DNA from 4 places in the Streptomyces sp. NBC_01390 genome. Region 4 is predicted to be linked to each of the others. Evidence: riboswitches for the same ligand, from Rfam matches in the RefSeq annotation. Region 4 holds a riboswitch; each other region holds the start of a gene.
The links. Region 4 has a riboswitch for cyclic di-AMP ahead of OG241_RS30285 (M23 family metallopeptidase). Riboswitches for the same ligand answer to the same signal wherever they lie in the genome.
Positions count from the first base shown of each region.

Region 1: it holds a riboswitch for cyclic di-AMP, as region 4 does, so the genes downstream of both, OG241_RS34175 (transglycosylase family protein) here and OG241_RS30285 (M23 family metallopeptidase) in region 4, are expected to answer to the same signal.
Region 2: it holds a riboswitch for cyclic di-AMP, as region 4 does, so the genes downstream of both, OG241_RS22670 (transglycosylase SLT domain-containing protein) here and OG241_RS30285 (M23 family metallopeptidase) in region 4, are expected to answer to the same signal.
Region 3: it holds a riboswitch for cyclic di-AMP, as region 4 does, so the genes downstream of both, OG241_RS45725 (peptidoglycan DD-metalloendopeptidase family protein) here and OG241_RS30285 (M23 family metallopeptidase) in region 4, are expected to answer to the same signal.

Region 1 covers NZ_CP109551.1:7,564,366-7,569,205, reverse strand. Annotated here, with positions in the region: gene OG241_RS34190 (DUF501 domain-containing protein) at 1-363, opposite strand, end outside; gene OG241_RS34185 (septum formation initiator family protein) at 401-877, opposite strand; gene eno (phosphopyruvate hydratase) at 979-2,265, opposite strand; gene OG241_RS34175 (transglycosylase family protein) at 2,615-3,349, opposite strand; cyclic di-AMP (ydaO/yuaA leader) riboswitch at 3,353-3,524, opposite strand; gene OG241_RS34170 (transglycosylase family protein) at 3,708-4,727, opposite strand.
Region 2 covers NZ_CP109551.1:5,029,819-5,034,658, forward strand. Annotated here, with positions in the region: gene OG241_RS22660 (LolA family protein) at 1-782, opposite strand, end outside; gene OG241_RS22665 (polyprenyl synthetase family protein) at 1,021-2,031, opposite strand; cyclic di-AMP (ydaO/yuaA leader) riboswitch at 2,683-2,849, shown strand; gene OG241_RS22670 (transglycosylase SLT domain-containing protein) at 2,853-3,344, shown strand; gene OG241_RS22675 (HAD family hydrolase) at 3,514-4,335, opposite strand; gene OG241_RS22680 (NAD(P)-binding domain-containing protein) at 4,573-4,840, opposite strand, start outside.
Region 3 covers NZ_CP109551.1:10,220,932-10,225,771, reverse strand. Annotated here, with positions in the region: gene OG241_RS45735 (SGNH/GDSL hydrolase family protein) at 1-296, opposite strand, end outside; gene OG241_RS45730 (DUF6250 domain-containing protein) at 343-612, opposite strand; gene OG241_RS45725 (peptidoglycan DD-metalloendopeptidase family protein) at 644-1,612, opposite strand; cyclic di-AMP (ydaO/yuaA leader) riboswitch at 1,617-1,774, opposite strand; gene OG241_RS45720 (alpha-galactosidase) at 2,078-4,171, opposite strand; gene OG241_RS45715 (tyrosine-protein phosphatase) at 4,342-4,840, shown strand, end outside.
Region 4 covers NZ_CP109551.1:6,702,766-6,707,605, forward strand. Annotated here, with positions in the region: gene OG241_RS30270 (MarR family winged helix-turn-helix transcriptional regulator) at 1-421, opposite strand, end outside; gene OG241_RS30275 (dihydrofolate reductase family protein) at 534-1,673, shown strand; tRNA gene OG241_RS30280 (tRNA-Met) at 1,762-1,835, shown strand; cyclic di-AMP (ydaO/yuaA leader) riboswitch at 2,173-2,330, shown strand; gene OG241_RS30285 (M23 family metallopeptidase) at 2,342-3,403, shown strand; gene OG241_RS30290 (aldo/keto reductase) at 3,543-4,487, shown strand; gene OG241_RS30295 (PrsW family intramembrane metalloprotease) at 4,528-4,840, opposite strand, start outside.

The DNA.
Region 1 (4,840 bases), 860 kb from region 4:
CGGGAAGCCCTCCAGGACCTCGATCGCGTCCCGGCGGGCGATGTAGTCCTCGTGCGCGGCCCGGTACGCGGCGGCCAGCTCCGGGTCCGTCGCCAGCCGTTCCGTCATCTCCTTCATCACGCCGTTCGCCTCCAGCGTGCCGATCGCCGAGGCGGCGCGGGGGCACGTCAGGTAGTACGTCGTGGGGAAGGGAGTGCCGTCCGGCAGCCGCGGCGCCGTCTCGACGACGTCCGGGTGCCCGCAGGGGCAGCGGTGCGCGATGGCGCGCAGCCCGCGCGGCGGGCGGCCGAGCTGCCGCTCGAAGGCCGCGACGTCCGCGTCGGTCGGCTCGGTGCGCGGGGTGGGAGGCGGGGGCGTGTCCATACCTGTCTTCTCTGTTCCGTTCACTTCACTGGTGAGCTCACTGGTCGGCGGCGTCGGCCTTGTCCACGCCGTCCCAGACGTTCGCGTACCAGGGGCGGTCGGCCGCGCCCAGGTCGACGCGCGACTGCTTCGCCGCGTCCGGGTCGATCACGACGTATCCGGTCTCGCCCGGCATCACATAGTGCAGCCGCTGCCTGATCTGCTGCTCCGCGTACGAGTCGTCCTGCCAGCGCGCCTTAAGGTCGCGCAGCTGTTCGACCCGCCGGCTGGCCTGGTCGCGCTCGCGCTCCAGGTCGGCGATGTCGGCGCGCTGGGAGACGTACTGCCTTATCGGGTAGGCCAGCGCCACGATCAGCGAGCAGAGCACCAGGACGAGCAGGGCCGCACGGCCGGTCAGGCGGGAGCGGCGGGCCTGACGCTTGGTCTGCGAACGGTAGACGCGGGCCGCCGTCTGCTCGCCGAGCAGCTTGATCCTGGTCGCGGTGGAGAACCGGTCCCGGTCCTTCACGGCCATGTTCCCGCCTCCCGTTCACACGCGCGTACGTCCCCGCACACGGTACGGGACCGGGTACGGGGACGTACGTACGACTGGCTATGCCTTGACCCAGGTCGGGGTCAGCCCTTGAAGCGGGGGAAGGCCGAGCGGCCGGCGTAGACCGCCGCGTCGTCGAGGATCTCCTCGATGCGCAGGAGCTGGTTGTACTTGGCGACGCGGTCCGAGCGGGCCGGGGCGCCGGTCTTGATCTGGCCGCAGTTCACCGCGACGGCGAGGTCGGCGATGGTGACGTCCTCGGTCTCGCCGGAGCGGTGGGACATCATGCACTTGAAGCCGTTGCGCTGCGCCATCTCGACGGCGTCCAGGGTCTCGGTCAGCGAGCCGATCTGGTTGACCTTGACGAGCAGGGCGTTGGCCGAACCCTCCTCGATGCCACGGGCGAGGCGCTCCGGGTTGGTGACGAAGAGGTCGTCGCCGACGATCTGGACCTTGTCGCCCAGCTTGTCGGTGATGGTCTTCCAGCCGGCCCAGTCGTCCTCGTACAGCGGGTCCTCGATGGAGATGAGCGGGTACGCGGAGACGAGCTCCTCGTAGTACTCGGTCATCTCGGCGGCCGTGCGGGACTTGCCCTCGAACTCGTACTTGCCGTCCTTGTAGAACTCGGACGCGGCGACGTCGAGCGCCAGGCCGATCTGCTCGCCGGGGACGTAGCCGGCCTGCTTGATGGCCTCGATGATGAGGTCGAGCGCGGCGCGGTTGGACTCCAGGTTCGGGGCGAAGCCGCCCTCGTCGCCGAGACCGGTGGACAGGCCCTTGGTCTTCAGCACCTTCTTGAGGGTGTGGTAGATCTCCGCGCCCCAACGCAGCGCCTCGGAGAAGGACTCCGCGCCGATCGGGGCGATCATGAACTCCTGGATGTCGACGTTGGAGTCCGCGTGGGATCCACCGTTGAGGATGTTCATCATCGGGACGGGCAGCAGGTGCGCGTTCGGGCCGCCGAGGTAGCGGAAGAGCGGCAGGTCGCTGGCCTCGGAGGCGGCGTGGGCGACGGCGAGGGAGACGCCGAGGATGGCGTTGGCGCCGAGGGAGCCCTTGTTGTCGGTGGCGTCCAGGTCGAACATGGCCTGGTCGATCAGGCGCTGCTCGGTGGCGTCGTAGCCGACGAGCTCCGGGCCGATCTGCTCGATGACGGCGAGGACGGCCTTCTCGACACCCTTGCCGAGGTAGCGGTTGGGGTCACCGTCGCGCAGCTCGATGGCCTCGAAGGCTCCGGTGGAGGCGCCGGACGGGACGGCGGCACGACCGGTGCTGCCGTCATCGAGGCCGACCTCGACCTCGACGGTGGGGTTGCCTCGCGAGTCGAGGATTTCCCGGGCTACGACGACGTCGATGGACGGCACGAGCATCTCCTTATGGAATGTGACGCGGGTACGCGGGGCTGCTGAGGCCTCGCGAGTACGGGGCCGCGGCGGCTCCGCGTTGATGAGCCTAACCGGCTCGGGGGGATCGGCCAGCCGTCCGACCACCCCATGGACGGAACACGAACGGAACCGAGGGTAAACATTGTTCCCCCAGGGAACAAAAAGCCCCGCTCCGGTGCGTACGGGGGAACACGCACCGGAGCGGGGAGCCCGTGGGGGACGGGGGGTGACCCGCACGAGGCCTTCACTCTGGAAGGCACGGCTGTGAGGGTCCTGTGGTTCACCTTCGGGCCGGCTGGGATCTGGGGGATGCACGGCCCGAAGGTGACCGGGATCAGCTGAGGTGCAGCTGCTGGCCCGGGAAGATGAAGTCGGCGTCGTCGATGATGTCCTTGTTCAGCTGGAACAGCTTCTGCCAGCCGCCCTTGACGTGGTGCGCCTGGGCGATCGCACTGAGGCTGTCGCCCTTGACGACCTTGTACTCGCCGTCGCCCTTCTTGACCTTCTTGCCGGTCGGGGTGGTGACGGTCTTCTTCGCGGCGGGCCGCTCCTGCGAACGGGAGGCCTGCTGGCTGTCGGTGGAGCGGGTGGAGGTCTCGCTCGACCCGCTGGAGCTGGAGCCGCTGGACGAGTTGTTGTTGCTCGTACCCGTGCTCGTGCCGCCGCCGTTGCTGCTGCTCGAACCGCCGTCGTAGGAGGCGCTGGACAGGCCCGTGCCGCAGACCGGCCAGGCACCCTTGCCCTGGCCCGCGAGGACCTTCTCGGCGATGGTTATCTGCTGGGACTTCGACGCCTGGTCGGCGGTGCCGGCGTACGCCGTGCCGCCGTACGCGGCCCAGGTCGAGGCGGAGAACTGCAGGCCGCCGTAGTAGCCGTTGCCGGTGTTGATGGACCAGTTGCCGCCGGACTCGCACTGGGCGACGGTGTCCCACTCGGCGGAGGTGGCGGCGGAGGCGGAGCCGGCCGCCAGCAGCGGAGCGGCGACAGCGGCACCGGTCACGCCGGCGATGGCGACGACGCGGGTGGCCTTGGACGGACGACGGTGCTTGCCCTTGCCGGAAAACAGCATGAAAGATCCCCTCACCGACGCCTGCGAGGTGAGCTGTCGGGTTCGGGCCGGTTGAGTTGCCCGGCCGTACGCCCCTGTCGGGCGGCGTACGGCTTCACCCCGAGCCGCTCCGGACAACTGCCCGGTGCGGCACCTACCTTGGGTCCCCCGCTCCTGCCTACGGCGCTTTACGCGACGACTGTTCCCGTTCGGCCGTTGGCAGGATTCGGCGTTGCGACCGGCGGGGCCCACTGTGGCGGGCGATGACGACCGTAAACAGCTGATCCGATGAAATACAAAGACGATCAGGGCTTCTGAGACCTATCTCTCACCGCATCGATAACGGACATTCAGCCCGAAACCAGGACGTGAACTCCGGTTAGTTTTGCCCGGGTTCGCTACCTACCGCAAGGATCTGACCGGGGAGAACGAGGCCCGAGCCCGAGTCAAGGAAGTCGTCGCTCCCGGCGGTGGGCTCGGCGGGCTTGGAGGGTTCGGGCTGCTCGCCGACGAGATCGATGGAGCCGGTGACATCCCAGAGGGCGTCCCCGATGCTCGCGGTGTACGACCCTTCGGCCTTGCCGCGGTGACGGCCGGTACCGGCAGAGGTCTCGGTACTGCCCGAACCACCCGTCTTTTCCGCCTTCTGGCCTGATTTGGCAGACTCTTCACCCTTTACGTCCCCTACGGGTGAACTGTCGCCCTTCTTCGAGCCGTTCGCGCCGGGCGACGAGTCGGAAGGGGACGGTGAGGTGGCCGACCCGGCGGAGTCACCGGCGCCGGAGGAGCCGGTCTTCACCCCGCCGGACGGCGTCGGGGACGGCGACGAGTCGGAGCCCCCGGTCAGGGCCGAGGAGCCGGTGGAGGGGGATCCCGAGGGCGTGGGCGACGCCGAAGTCGAGGAGGAGGAAGAGGAGTCCGACCCCGAGCCCGAGATCACTCCCAGACCCAGCCCCGAGACGTCACCCTTGTCCCCGTCGGTGTCGCCCCCGGCCACACCGGTGTCGACGTCGGCCGAGCCGGTGTCCTTGCCGAGCCCGGACAGCAGCGCGCAGGCCTCCCAGGCCCCGGCGCCCTGGTCGGCGAGGATCTTCTCGCCGACGGCGATCTGCTGGGAACGGCTGGCCTGGTCGGCGCTCGGAGCGTAGGACAGACCGCCGTACTTCTCCCAGTCCGCCTGGGTCAACTGGAGCCCGCCGTAGTACCCGTTGCCGGGGTTGGCACTCCAGGAGCCGCCGCTCTCGCACTCCGCGACCCTGTCCCAGGTGGTGCCACTGGCCGCGCTGGCGCCGGTTGCGCCGAGCAGCGGGATGGCGATGGCGGAGCCGGCGACGCCGGCCGAGACGAGCAGCGCCGGGGCCTGGCGGGGGCGACGGTGACGACCGTTCCCGGAGAGCATGCGGTTGCCTTTCACGAGACAGCGGGGACCAGTGCGACGCGTGATGCCGGGCATCGCACTGGTGCACGAACGTAGCCGCAGGCGATCACTTGTCACAAGTTCATGCCGCACAG
Region 2 (4,840 bases), 1.7 Mb from region 4:
GAGTCGACCGCGATGCTGATCGCCCCGACCGTGGACCCGGACGCCTTCGGCTTGATGACCAGCTTGTAGGCGTCACGGCCGGCGACCTGGGCGGTGCCGTCGACGGTCACTGAGGTCGTGCCGTCGACCGCCTTCAGTGCCTCCTGGGCGAGCTCCCCGGGCGTGGCGCCCGTGTCGTCACCGGGCAGGAGCTGGTCCTTGCCCTTGCTGTCGCCCTTGTCCTTGCCGCTCTCGGACGCGGGGGCCGTGGCGTGGTAGGCCTCGTTCGACGCGCTGTCGTACGCCCACACCTCGTCGCCGTTGTGGATCACGCTGTACTCGGCGGCCTTCTCCAGCAGCGACAGCTTCTGCTTGTCGGGGCCGTCCGCGGCGACGCGGATCGTGTGTGTGCCGGACGCCAGTGCGAGGAGCTTGGCGCTCGGATCGGCGGCCGACCCCGAGCCGTCGGAAGCCCCGCCGAGGCCACCGCCCGACAGAAGGCCGCTCTCCAGGCCGCCGAGGTCGGGCAGTCCCAGATCCGTACTGATCTTCACCGTGCCGGACAACTGCTGTACGTCCGACGCGGCGATCTTCTCGATGAGCTGCTGCGCGCTGATCTTCGGCAGATCGGGGTCACCGGAGCCGGCGAACGCCGGTACCAGCCCGATCGTCGCGACCGTCAGACCGATCACCGCGGCCGGGGCGGCGTACCGCGCGGCCTTGCGGCGCCGGGACGGCACGTCCTCGGCCTCGATCTCGGCCTCGATCCGGTTACCGGCCTTGGCCTCTTCGTACGGTGCCATGTGTGCCTTACCTCCGTCGTCGGCGGCGGCTGTCCGTCCCACACTTGTCCACCCTGAGCCGCCATTCTCACCCGAACCGGTGAGGAGTGGTTGGTTTCCATCTCACCAAATCGACGAGGAGGAATCGTCAGACCTTGGGCTCAACTCCGTGTACTGCTACGGGATGACATGAGGAGGCGTAGCTTCCCCTGACCCCTAGGGGGCCAGGGCTCGGTGAGGGCCGACGGGGCCCGACTCCTCAGCCGGCCCGATGCACCACCGCGTCGCACATCTCCACCAGGGCGGCCTTCGCGTCGCACTCCACCAGCGGCGCCAACGCGGCCCGGGCATCCTCCGCGTACCGCACGGTGTCCCGCCGGGCCTGCTCCAGCGCCGGATGCGCCCGCAGCCGGGCCAGCGCCTCCGCGTGCCGGGCGTCGTCACTCAGGTCGGAGTCCAGCAACTCGCACAACGCGATGTCCTCGGCGAGCCCCAGCCGGGCCACCCGCTCCCGCAACCGCAGCACGGGCATCGTGGGAATGCCCTCCCGCAGATCCGTCCCGGGCGTCTTGCCCGACTCGTGGGAGTCGGACGCGATGTCCAGCACGTCGTCCGCGAGCTGGAAGGCGACCCCGAGCCGCTCCCCGTACTGGGTGAGCACATCCACGACACTGTCGTCGGCCCCGGACATCATCGCCCCGAACCGGCAGGCCACGGCCACCAGCGACCCGGTCTTCCCGCCCAGCACGTCCAGATAGTGCTCGACGGGGTCCCGGCCGTCCGACGGTCCCGCCGTCTCCAGGATCTGCCCGGTCACCAGCCGCTCGAACGCCTCCGCCTGCACCCGAACCGCCTCGGGCCCGAGGTCGGCGAGGATGTGCGAGGCCCGCGCGAACAGGAAGTCCCCGGTGAGGACCGCGACGGAGTTCCCCCAGCGTGTGTTGGCGCTGGGCACACCTCGGCGAACCTCGGCCTCGTCCATGACGTCGTCGTGATACAGCGTCGCGAGGTGGGTCAGCTCCACCACCACCGCGGACGGCACGATGCCCGGCGCGTGCCGGTCCCCGAACTGTGCCGCGAGCATCACGAGGAGTGGCCGGAACCGCTTCCCGCCCGCACGCACGAGATGCTGCGCGGCCTCCGTGATGAAGGGGACCTCGCTCTTGGTGGCTTCGAGCAACCCTTCCTCGACAGCCGCCAATCCGGCCTGGACATCGGCTTCGAGAGCCTGGTCCCGCACGCTCAGCCCGAACGGCCCGACGACGGTCACGAGGGATCTCCTGTCTGCTGGTGTCTACTGGCGGTCACACGGTGTGTCGATAGATCGCTGCCATCACTCGAGTCAGCGTATCCGGTCACGTTTCGATCACCGCTAGCGCCCGCCCGTCCAGGCCAGGCGTTATCGGATCACGACCGGAATGTTTTTGATCAGTCCAAAGCATGGACATTTATAAGCATCCCGCGCCCCGCCGACGGGCTCTCACGCGCATGTGTCACCTCATCCCCACCGTTCACCGCGACCGTCACCACAACAACGTCACGGACCGCGCCAGAGGTTCCGCCACCCACAACGCCTCGCAACATGTCGCAGTACCACGCAATGGACATGAGCCTTCAAGCTGCATCAAATACCCCAAACCCCTTGCTCATCCCACTCGTGTCACGACTACCCCCGGCCCGTGATTCGAGTCACGCCCACGGCGACCTCCCTTCGCCCGCACTTCGCAAACTACCCATTCGCTAAAGGCAAGTTGCCTCTCAGGCACCATCTCCCACTTGCCCCTTTTATCCGTAATGAGCACCCCAAATGGGTAAGTCCTGCATTTCTGCCCCTTGTTCGATCCATGTGCTCTCGCATACGTTTCGCGCCACACCGGGCGGACCGCCGAATCCTGCCACCGCCCGCAGAGCAGCAAACCCACCCACACACATGACTCACGCAGGCAGGAGCGGGGGACCCAGGTAAGCCGCCGGTCCGGGCGTTCGCGCCGGTCCGGCTCGGGGTGAAGCCGTGCGCCGACCGCGCGCCCGGCCGGGCATCTCCCGCCCGAACCCGACAGCTCACCTCGCAGGCGCCGGAGAGGACCCACCATGCCCGTACGAGGTCAGCACCACCCCGCGAGAGCCGCACGCCGCCCGTTCAGGCTCACGCGCACCGTCGCCATCACCGGAACGGCCGCCGTAGCCCTGGCCCTCCCCTTCCTGACCGCGACGGCGGCATCGGCCGCCCCGTCGGCCACGTCGTCCACGACGACGTACTACGCGAACAACCTGGACGGCTGGATCCGCGAGTCGCTCGACATCATGGCCCAGCACGGCATCCCCGGAACGTACGACGGCATCTACCGCAACGTCATGCGCGAGTCGTCGGGCAACCCGTACGCCATCAACAACTGGGACTCGAACGCGGCAGCCGGCACCCCCTCCAAGGGCCTCCTCCAGGTCATCGACCCGACCTTCGCCGCGTACCACGTCGCCGGCACCTCGTTCGATCCCTACGACCCGATCGCGAACATCACCGCCGCCTGCAACTACGCGGCGGCTCGCTACGGATCGATCGACAACGTGTTCGGGGCCTACTAGTCCGACCCCGGGCCGGCTCGCCCGAAGACCAGTAGCCGCCCAGGCCCAGGTCCGGTAGACCCGGGCCTGGGCGGACCGGAGGGCGGTAGCCCCGGGGCTACCGGGGCTACCGGGGCTACCGGGGCTACCGGGGCTACCGGGGCTACCGGCGCTACCGGCGCTACCGGCGCTACCGGACCGACCCGCCCCCGAACAACCGCTCCAGCACCACCGCGATGCCGTCGTCCTCGTTCGAGAGGGTGACCTCGTCCGCCACGGCCTTGAGTTCGGGATGGGCGTTGGCCATGGCGACTCCGTGGGCCGCCCAGTCGAACATCGGGATGTCATTGGGCATGTCACCGAAGGCGATGGTGGCGGCCGAGGTCAGCCCGAGATACTCGGCGGCCAGCGCGAGCCCCGTCGCCTTGGTGATGCCGCATGGCTGGAGTTCGACCGTGCCCGGCCCCGACATGGTGACCGTCGCGAGGGAACCGACCGCTCCGCGCGCCGCCGACGCCAACTCGTCGTCGGACAGGGACGGGTGGCGCAGCAGTACCTTGCTGATGGGCTCGGCCCACAGGTCGTCCCGGTGCCGTACCCGTACCGCGGGCAGCGTCGGGTGCGGCATCAGATAGCCCGGCTCGATGAGCGTGAGCCCGTCCACACCGTCCTGATCGACAGCGGCGTACACCTGCCCGACCTCGGCCTCGATCTTGCCGAGCGCGGTCTCCGCCAGCTCCTGGTCCAGGGTCACCGACCACAGCAGACGGTCCGCGCCGGCGTCGTACACCTGCGCCCCCTGCCCGCACACCGCGAGCCCCCCGGCACCGAGGTCGTCGAGCAGCGGCCGGACTCTCGGCGCCGGCCGTCCCGTCACGACCAGATGCCGGGCGCCGGCGGCCGTGGCGAGCGCCAGCGCGGCGCGCGACCGGTCGGAGAGCGTGTCGTCGGCACGCAGAAGCGTTCCGTCCAGGTCGGTGGCGATAAGTGCGTATGCGGTGGGAGCGGCCATGATCCAGAGAATACGGATCGTTCGGCCCATCGGTCTCCGTCCGAACCGGACGACGTTCGGCCTCTCTCCAGCAACACCCCCCGTGCCTACGCCAGTTCCTGCCGCAGGCACGGGGCGGGCATTGGCGCAGGGGGACGGGAGCCACACGACGACGCGGTACGGCGAGCCGCCGGTTCACAAGATCGAGCGCGCCCCGCATTGACCCACGGGACCAGAAACCCGAGCCATACCCGAGCCCTACCCGTGCGCCGCCGCCAGATGCCCCGCCAGCCGCGGTGACGCGAACTCCGTACCGCACACGAACCGCATCACCGGGCCGTACGAAGCGGCCGCCGGCAAGCCGGTGAAGTACAGCCCGGGCACCGAGGACACATACCCGGCACCGAGCCTCGGCGTCCCCCGGCTCACCGCCAGCTCCGTACGCAGTTCATGCCCGAGAAAGTCCATCGCGGCGATGTCGACGCGGTAGCCGGTCGCGGCTATCACATGGTCGGCCGACAACTCC
Region 3 (4,840 bases), 3.5 Mb from region 4:
AATCGCTCGGCGACCTCGTCCGGGTCGCTGCCGGGCCGGATGATGTCATTGCCACCCGCGCAGAAGGAGACCAGGTCCGGCGCCTGCTCCCTGGCGACGGGGAGCTGTTCGGCCACGATCTGGTCGAGCAGCCTCCCGCGTACCGCGAGGTTCGTGTAGTCGAAGTCGCCCTCGGGGCGCCGGTCGGCGAGCAGAACCGCGAAGCGGTCCGCCCAGCCGACGAACGCCCCGTCGGGGCCGGGGTCGCCGACGCCCTCGGTGAAGCTGTCCCCCACCGCCACGTACGACCCGATCACTGCTCTGCTGTCATTCTTCGAATCGTCTGCCACATCGGCCCATGATTCACCTTCCGATGTGAGCTACGCGACCGTAGGAAGGGGTTGACGTGTGGTGAGATAAGCCACGTGTCAAGTGTTGGTCAACCCGGAATAACGGGGAGACGCAGCTCACGGACGCTGAAGTCGGTGATCCTGAAGTGGCGTAACGGCGCAGCCGGGTCGCGGTGTTGGCGTTGGCGCCGCAGCCGACGTAGTACGTCGGAGACCGCCGAAGACCGGACCCGGGATCGGGGCCGGCCTTCGGTGGATGTACGTGGATGCACTGGGTGGACATCCTTGACGGACGTCCGTGCACGAGGTGCGCGTCAGCCGACGGCGACACCCTTCGAGCGGAGGTAGCCGACCGGGTCGATGTCGGATCCGTAGTCCGGAGTGGTGCGGATCTCGAAGTGCAGGTGCGGTCCGGTCACGTTGCCCGTGGCGCCGGAGAGACCGATCTGCTGCCCCTCGCTCACGGTCTGGCCGGCCGAGACGGAGAGCTGGGAGAGGTGGCCGTACTGGGCGTAGTAGCCGTCGGCGAGCTTGATGACGACCTGGTTGCCGTACGCGCCGCCCCAGCCGGCGGAGACGACGGTGCCGGCGCCGACCGCCTTGAGGGAGGTGCCGGTCGGGACGACGAAGTCGACGCCCGTGTGGTAGCCGCTGGACCACATGCTGCCCGCCACGTGGTAACCGGTGCCGATGGTGGCGCCGGTCACGGGAAGGGTGAAGCCGCTGGAACTGCTGGAGCTACTGGTGTCGGCGGCCTCGGTCGTCGTGGAGGTGTCGGCCGTCGCGCTCTCGGCGGCAGGCTTGGACTCCGTCTTCCGCGTGGACTTCGAGGAGGACGAGGACTCCACGGCGGACGACGAGGTCGACGCGGCCTTCTTGCCGATCGTCAGCTTCAGACCGGGGTGGATCAGGCTCGGGTCGGCGCCGATGGCGGTCCGGTTGTCCGAGTAGAGCTTCTGCCAGCCACCGCTGACGCTCTCCTCATGGGCGATCTTCGAGAGGTAGTCGCCGGACCGGACCGCGTAGGTCCTGACGCCCGACTTCTTCGCTGCGGCAGCCTTTTCGGTCTTTGCCGTGTGCACGGAAACGGAATCGGCCGTTACGGACTTGGCTGATTCCGAAAGCGACTGAACAGCCTGAGTCGTGGACTCCGCCGTGGCCGCATGGGCGCCGGTGGCTCCCAGCAACGGCAGGGCGAGAGCCGCTCCGCCGGTTCCGGCGACGGCTATCGAGCGAGTGAATCGCTGGGACTTCGGACGGCGGTGCTTACCCTTCGCGGGCATGACGAATTCCTCTCCGTCGCCTGCGAGGTGAGCTGTCGGGTGCGGACTGGAGATGTCCGGCCACGCCTGAACGTGACTTAACCCCAAGCCTGTTCCAGAGACCGGAACAGGCGTTCTACCTGTGGGTCCCCCGCTCCTGCCGTACTCGGGTGTTCGATGGGGGCTCCGGGCGGCGGCAGGATTGGGCGTCCGTCCGGATTGGTGGCGAACGTAAGCGACCAAGACGCACGGAAACAAGCTTCAGGTTCCCTGTGTACGGGTTTCCTGTGATCCTCCCCGGAATTCCCGGTCACTGTCCGTGAATTCCGGATCTTTCAGCCCCTTGAACTTCCTTTAATCACGCCGAAATTACGTGAACATGACGGCGACACACCGTCACGAATATGACCCTGCTCACGCGCCCGATTCACAGCAACCCCCATTTCCCGGCGAGTTGTAATTAAGGCGCCATAACGGACAGAAGTGTCAGATGCGACGCAGTCGGAAAACTGCCGCATCGAGGTCACCCTTCAGCCCGGTTCGCAGGCCGCGATGCAACAGCACGGCCCCTCTGTGGATTTCGCCCGTTTCGCGGCATTCATACGTCGCCGACGGGTCGAGCCCGCGCAGCCGCAGCGCCGGAAGCGGCTCACCGTGGTGCTGCGCCTGGAGCCAGGCGAGGACGACGGTCTCGTCCCCGAGCACGTACTGCACCGCGCTCAGTCCACCGGTCGGCCGCCGCAGCCGGTAGAGGTCGCCGCGCTGTACGACGGGCCGGATCTCCTTGTAGAGCCCCACCCACTCCCCGGCCTCGGTCAGCTCCTCCTCCGTCCACCGGGCGAGGTCGCCGCCGACGCCGAGCACCCCGGCCATCGCACTCACGAACCGGAAGCGCAACGAGCTGACCCGGCCGTTGAGCTGGGTGTTCGGGCTGTCCGTGACCCAGGCGGCCATGACCCGCGCCGGATGGATCTGGCTGAAGCCCTCCTGGATGGCGAGGCGGTCCAGCGGGTCGGTGTTGTCGGAGGTCCACACCTGGTCCGTACGGGCGAGGACCCCCAGGTCGATCCGGCCGCCGCCACCGGAGCAGGACTCGAAGGCCACCGTGGGGTGGGCCGCCCGCAACCGGTCCAGCAGGGCGTACAGCCCGTGCACGTGGTCGACCCACAGCCGCTGGGGGTAGTCCTCGCCGGGCCAGCCGGCGTCGGTGAAGCAACGGTTGAAGTCCCACTTCACATAGTCGATCGGGGCACTGGAGAGCAGCCCGTCGAGCTGCTCCCAGAGGTACTCGCGGACATCCTCACGGGCGAGGTTCAGGACGAGTTGATTGCGAAACTCCGTCCGCTTCCGTCCCTGCTGAAACTGCACCCAGTCGGGGTGCGCGCGGTACAGGTCACTGTCGGGGTTGACCATCTCCGGCTCGACCCAGATGCCGAACCGCATACCCAGGGCCTGCACGTACTCGGCGAGCGGTTTGACACCCGCCGGGAAGCGGTCCGGGTTCGGCGTCCAGTCACCGAGACCGGCCCGGTCGCTGGTCCGGGCCCCGAACCAGCCGTCGTCCACGACGAACAGCTCGACACCGATCGCGGCGGCCCGCCGGGCCAGCGTCCCCTGCTGCTCCTCGGAGATGTCGAACTCCGTGGCCTCCCAGGAGTTGTAGAGCACGGGCCGGTCCCGGTCCGCGTCGGGGACGACGAACGCGCGCTGGTACGTGTGCCACGCCCGGCTCGCCCCGCCGTGCCCCGAGTCGGTCCACAGCCCCGCGAAGACGGGCGTGGTGAAGGACTCGCCCGCCGCCAGGCGCAGCAGGCCGGAGTCGTCGTATCCGGCGCCGCCGGTGATCTGCACACGCGCGTCGGGCAGCTGGGCGACGGCGATCCGCCAGGAGCCGGACCAGCCGAGCGCGCACGCGTACACCTCGCCCTGCTCCTCGGTCGCGTCGGTGTCGAGCGCCACCCAGGGCAGGTGATGGTGCCCGGTGTGGCCGCGCCGGCTGCCGATGACCTTCTCACCGTAGGTGAGGTCCGTCCGCACGAGACGGGACTCGGCGGCCCAGCGTCCATGGAGCTGGGAGAGGCGCCAGCCGTCGCGCTCGGGAAGCGTCCAGGTGGCGGAGTCCGCACGGAGCAGCTCCAGCGGGCCGGCTCCCTCGGGCGCGTCATGGGCGAGGGTCACCCAGCGCTCCACCACGTCGTGGCGCATCCGGTAGTGGAGCGTGATCGCCAGCCCCGCGTCACGGAACCGAAGCCGCAGTTCGTCCCCGTCGTCGCCGCCCTCGGTCTCGTACGCCTCGAAGCGCCACTCGGTGCCCCGGCGCTCGTCGCTCCGGACGGACAGCGCGGGCCGTACGAAGCGGGGGCCGCCCTCGACCGGGTACTCCTCATGGCCGTCCAGCGGGGCCTCGAAGGGCCAGTAGTCCGGCAGCGGACGGACGGCGAGCGCCTCGGCGTCCGCGAGGGCGATCCTCGGGCCCCAGTGCAGATGGAGCAGTTCGTCGTCCTCGGTGAGATGGACGGCGTAGCTGCTCGTGGGCCCCGAGAGGAGCCACGTACGACCGGTTCCGGCAATTTCCAGCATCATGTCCCCACAGATCCGAACAGGCACGCTCAAGCATCAACATCATCAGCGCCACGGCGGCCGACGGCAACGCCTGTGGAAAACTCATTGGCCTGCTCACCCATGTCGTATCGTCGAAGCGCGCCCGTCGACGAGCAGCGTCCGCGGGGCGGTGTGGGAGGGGAGCCCCCGTGACGCAGCAGGTCCCGTCGACCGAGCCCGAGCTGGGCGGCGTACGCAACTTCCGTGACGTGGGCGGGCTCCCGACGGTGGACGGCCGGCGTGTGGCGCCCGGACGGCTGTTCCGCAGCGGTCATCTCGCGCACGCGACCGACGAGGACGCGGCGTTTCTCGGTTCTCTCGGGCTGCACACGATCTTCGACTTCCGCAACGCGGCGGACATCAAGCTGGAGGGGCCGGACGTCGAGCTACCGGGCGTGCGCAATGTGAACATCCCGCTGTCCGACCCGGCGCACGGCGCGGAGTTCTGGAAGATGGTCCGGGAGGGCGATCTGGACGAACTGCGCAGCCTGCTGGCCGACGGCAAGGGTGAGCAGCGGATGATCAACTCCTACCGCGAGATCGTCAGGGACCGCACGGCCGAGCACTCCCGGATGCTTCACGCGCTGGCCGAGGACAGCGTCCCGGCCCTGATGCACTGCGCGGCCGGCAAGGACCGCGCGGGCCTGT
Region 4 (4,840 bases):
CGATCTCCTCCAGCTGGCCCACCTGCTCCGGGGTCAGATGGTCGAAGAGGGCGGCGCGGACCGTGGCGACATGCCCCGGTGCGGTGCGCTCCAGCACCGCCATGCCCTCCTCGGTCAACGCGGCGACCGTCCCCCGCTTGTCCCACTTGCAGGCCTCGCGCCGTACGTGACCGTCCTTCTCCAGCCTGGCCACCGCGTACGTCAGCCGACTGCGCGTGATCTTCAGCTTCTCGGCGAGATCGGTCATGCGCAGCCGCCGCTCGGGCGTCTCGGAGAGATACGCCAGGATCGTGTAATAGAGGTGCGGCATCCCGGCGTCCTGCTGGAGCTGCCGGTCGAGCGCGTCCTCCAGAAGCAGGGAGGCCGCGACGTACGCGCGCCACGCGCGCTGCTCCTCGAGGGTGAGCCAGCGGGTCGTCATGACACCAGTGTAGGTTTGTTTAAAACTTGAACCAAGCTCGCCCGGTCAAGAAGAGCTCGCCGGTCAAGAGCTCGCCGGTCACGAGCTCACTGGTACAAGAAGAGAGTGCCCCATGCCCCTCCCGCACGTCCTGTTGTCCGCCGCCGTCTCTCTCGACGGCTACCTGGACGACACCGGCCCCGAGCGGCTGCTGCTCTCCAGCCCCGCCGACTTCGACCGCGTCGACGAGGTACGGGCGGCCAGCGACGCCATCCTCATCGGCGCCGGCACCATCCGCGCCGACAACCCGCGTCTCCTGGTCAACTCGCCCGAGCGGCGGGCCGCGCGGCTGGCGGCCGGAAAGCCCGAGTATCCGCTCAAGGTGACCGTGAGCGGATCGGGGGAGCTGGACCCGGCCGCCAACTTCTGGCACACGGGTGGCGAGAAGGCCGTGTACACGACGGACAAGGGTGCCGAACAGGCCCGGCGGGCCGGCCTCGGCGCCGATGTCGACATCGTGGCCCTGGGCCCCGGCGCGCTCGACTGGCGAGCCCTGCTCGAACACCTGCATGACGTACGGGGTGTCCGGCGCCTCATGGTCGAGGGTGGTGGCACCGTCCACACCCAGCTTCTCCGGCAGGGCCTCGCCGACGAACTCCAGCTCGTCCTCGCGCCCCTCTTCGTCGGCGACCCCGACGCCCCCCGTCTCTTCGGCCCCGGCGGCTACCAGGGCGGCCGGCTCCGGCTCACGGAGACGCGCCGTATCGAGGACGTCGTCCTGATGCGGTACGAGCCCACGGCCCCCGGCGCCGGCCCGCTCGCCTCCGCCGCCGACCGGCACTGGCTGGCACTGGCGTGCGAACTGGCCCAGCTGTGTCCGCCGTCGCGAACGGCGTTCAGCGTGGGGGCGGTGGTGGTGGCCGCCGACGGTACGGAACTGGCGCGCGGGCACTCCCGGGAGGGCGGCGACCCGGTCGTGCACGCCGAGGAGTCCGCGCTCGCGAAGCTCGACCCGGCCGACCCCCGGCTCCGGACGGCCACCGTCTACAGCAGCCTGGAGCCCTGTGCCCGCCGAGCCTCCCGCCCCGCCCCCTGCGCCCGGCTGATCCTCGACGCGGGCGTCCGCCGGGTGGTCACCGCCTGGCGTGAGCCGGACACCTTCGTGGTGGCGGCGGACGGGAACGGGCTGCTCTCCGGGGAGGGCGTCGAGGTCGTCGTACTCCCCGAGTTCGCGGAGCGGGCCAAGGCCCCCAACGCCCACCTGCCCGGCTGACGTGCCGCTTCCGCGGGGCCCGGGCACCGGACCCCGACCGAGGCTGGTGATCGAGGTCCCGCGGATGGCGTATAGTTGTGTTCAGCGGCGCGGGGTGGAGCAGCTCGGTAGCTCGCTGGGCTCATAACCCAGAGGTCGCAGGTTCAAATCCTGTCCCCGCTACTGAAGGCCCAGGGCCGGAAAACCACGAAAGTGGCTTTCCGGCCCTGAGTCGTTCCCTGAGTCGTTTGTGCCCGCGTCGATCGCGTCGAAGGTCGGCTGTCATCGCCTGTCACCAAGGGTGAGTGAACGATCTCGTTCCGCATAACATCTGACACTCCGTCAAAACTCGGCAGTCACTTACGGCATGGTCAACTCGCCCGATTTTCACCGGTGGTGACCCAGAAAGTCCTCGGGAAAAGGATTAACGATCAACGGGAACAGCTTGGAATCCGGTGTCCAGGTCTATTAACGTTCGATAACGCAGCGCGGTAGTCCCAGCCGTCACAAGAGTCGGCTCCGTGCGCAAGTGCCTAATCCCGCAAGGGAACCGGGGAACCACCAACTTGGGGTGAATCGCTCGTCCGCCTCCGTGGCAACACGGCCGGTATACGCGCGTAGGAGACCTTCCTGCTCCGAACCCGTCAGCTAACCCGGTAGGCGAGAAGGAAGGAAAGGAGCACGCCCACGTGGCGTCAAACCCGCCCGCCCCAGAAGCCCCCTCCGTGCCGAACCGGCGCAGCAGCGAGACCGAGGACGGGAAGATCCCGACCTTCGGCTTCGGCAGCTACCGCACCGACGAGGGCCCCTGGGAGGAGTGGAATCCCAGCGCGGACTCCACCCGCCCTGTTCGCGGCCGGCACCGCGTCGGCAAGCAGCGCGGCGGAGGGCTCGCCCGCAGCTCCACCGTTCTCGGCGTCGGCGTCATAGCCGCTGTCGGCGGGGCCGGCATGGCCACCGCGCAGAGCGGCAAGCCGCCGGTCTCCATCTCCATCCCCGACCTGCCCTCGGTCGGCTCGCCCTTCACGCACGACTCGGACGACGAGCCCAAGGGCTCCGCCACCGCGCTCAGCAGCGTCGGCGTGACTCCCGAGGAGACCGAGCAGGGCACCAGCGACGCCGGCGAGGCCCTGCGCAGCCGCATCATCCTCCAGGCCGAGCAGCAGAAGGACCAGGCCGAGGCCAAGGTCCAGCAGGCCGCCCAGGACGCCGCCGCGAGGAAGGCCGCCGCCGAGGCCGCCAAGGTGAAGCGGGAGGCCGCGGCCAAGGTCGCCGCCGAGAAGAAGAAGATCGCGGAGGCCGCGGCGGCGAAGGTGGAGGCCGCGCGTCTCGCCACGCTCGCCAAGCAGTACACGCTGCCGACCTCCTCGTACACGATCACCGGGACGTTCGGTCAGGCCGGCTCGCTGTGGTCCTCCGGCTACCACACCGGCCTCGACTTCGCTGCGCCCACCGGTACGCCGATCAAGGCCATCCACAGCGGCACGGTCACCGAGGCGGGCTGGAGCGGCTCGTACGGCTACCGCACCATCCTCACCCTCGACGACGGCACCGAGCTGTGGTTCGCCCACCAGTCGTCGATCAACGTCAGCGTCGGCCAGAAGGTCGCCACGGGTGACGTCATCGGCCGCGTCGGCGCCACCGGCAACGTCACCGGGGCCCACCTCCACCTGGAGGTGCACACCAGCAGCTCGGACAGTGCCGGCATCGACCCGATGGCGTGGCTGCGGAGCATGGGCCTCAACCCGTAGAGCCGAAGCCGTAGAGCAGTAGAAGCCGCATCCTAGAGGCCGGGGAGGCACTTTCCCCGGCCTCTTGCTGTGCGTCGTTCACACAGTCTTCGTGAACCGGACGGAATGGGGGCCTCCGTGGCGGGCGTTGACGACGAGCATGACTGCTCTTCGCAAGCTCGGCTCATCGGACCTGGAAGTCTTCCCGCTCGCCCTCGGTGGCAACGTCTTCGGCTGGACCGCCGACGAGACGCAATCCTTCGAGGTGCTCGACGCCTACGCCGCGGCCGGCGGCAACTTCATCGACACCGCCGACGTCTACTCGGCCTGGGTCGACGGCAACAAGGGCGGCGAGTCCGAGACGATCATCGGCAACTGGCTGAAGGCGCGGGGCAACCGCTCGGACATCGTGGTCGCCACGAAGGTCAGCCAGCACCCCGAGTATCCCGGCCTCTCCGGCGGCAACATCAAGGCCGCCGCCGACGCCTCCCTGCGCCGCCTCGGCACCGACCACATCGACCTGTACTTCACGCACTTCGACCAGCCCGAGGTGCCCGTCGAGGAGATCATCGGCGCCCTCGACGAACTGGTGACCGCGGGCAAGGTGCGGTACATCGCCGCCTCCAACCTCTCGCCCGAGCGGCTCCAGGACTCGCTGGACTTCTCCGACCGTGAGGGCCTGGCCAAGTACGTGGCCATCCAGCCCCACTACAACCTGGTCTCACGCGACACCTACGAGGGCCCGCGGCGCGACATCGCCTCCCGTACGGGTCTTGCCGCCGTCCCGTACTACGCGCTGGCCTCCGGCTTCCTCACGGGCAAGTACCGCGCCGGTACGGCGGTCGACAGCCCGCGTGCCGGGGGCGCCGCCCAGCACCTGGAGTCGGAGCGCGGCCGGAAGGTCCTGGCCGCGCTGGACGCCGTCGCGGAGGCACGGGGAGCGGAGGTCGCGACGGTCGCCCTGGCCTGGCTGGCCGCCCAGCCGACGGTGGCGGCCCCGATCGCGTCCGCCCGCACGGTCGAGCAGCTCCCGCCGCTGCTCGCGGTGGCGGAGCTCGAACTGACGGACGCGGAGGTCGCGAGCCTCACGGCGGCTTCGGCGTGAGGCTCCGCCGAGCGCGGTGACGGGCCTACGAGCCGTCGGCCTACGGGCGGTACGGGTCGTAGGCGGGCCGGTTGTGGCCGTACCCGGGGCCGGGGTTGTGGCTGTACGAGGGGTACGGCGTCGTCGGCCCGTAGTTCGGGTGGCCCGGGTACCCCTGATAGCCCTGACTGCCGTACGGCGGCCAGGTGACCGGCGGTACGGGGGCGGGGGCCGGTGCGATGGCGTGGGCCGCGTGGACCAGGGCCGGGCGGGCCACCGCCCTGCGCTCCCACAGTTCGCCCAGCAGCTTCTGCTCCCGGACGACGAAGTCGGGGCCCGCGCGGCCGAGGCGCCCCCGGTGGCGCAGGAACGCG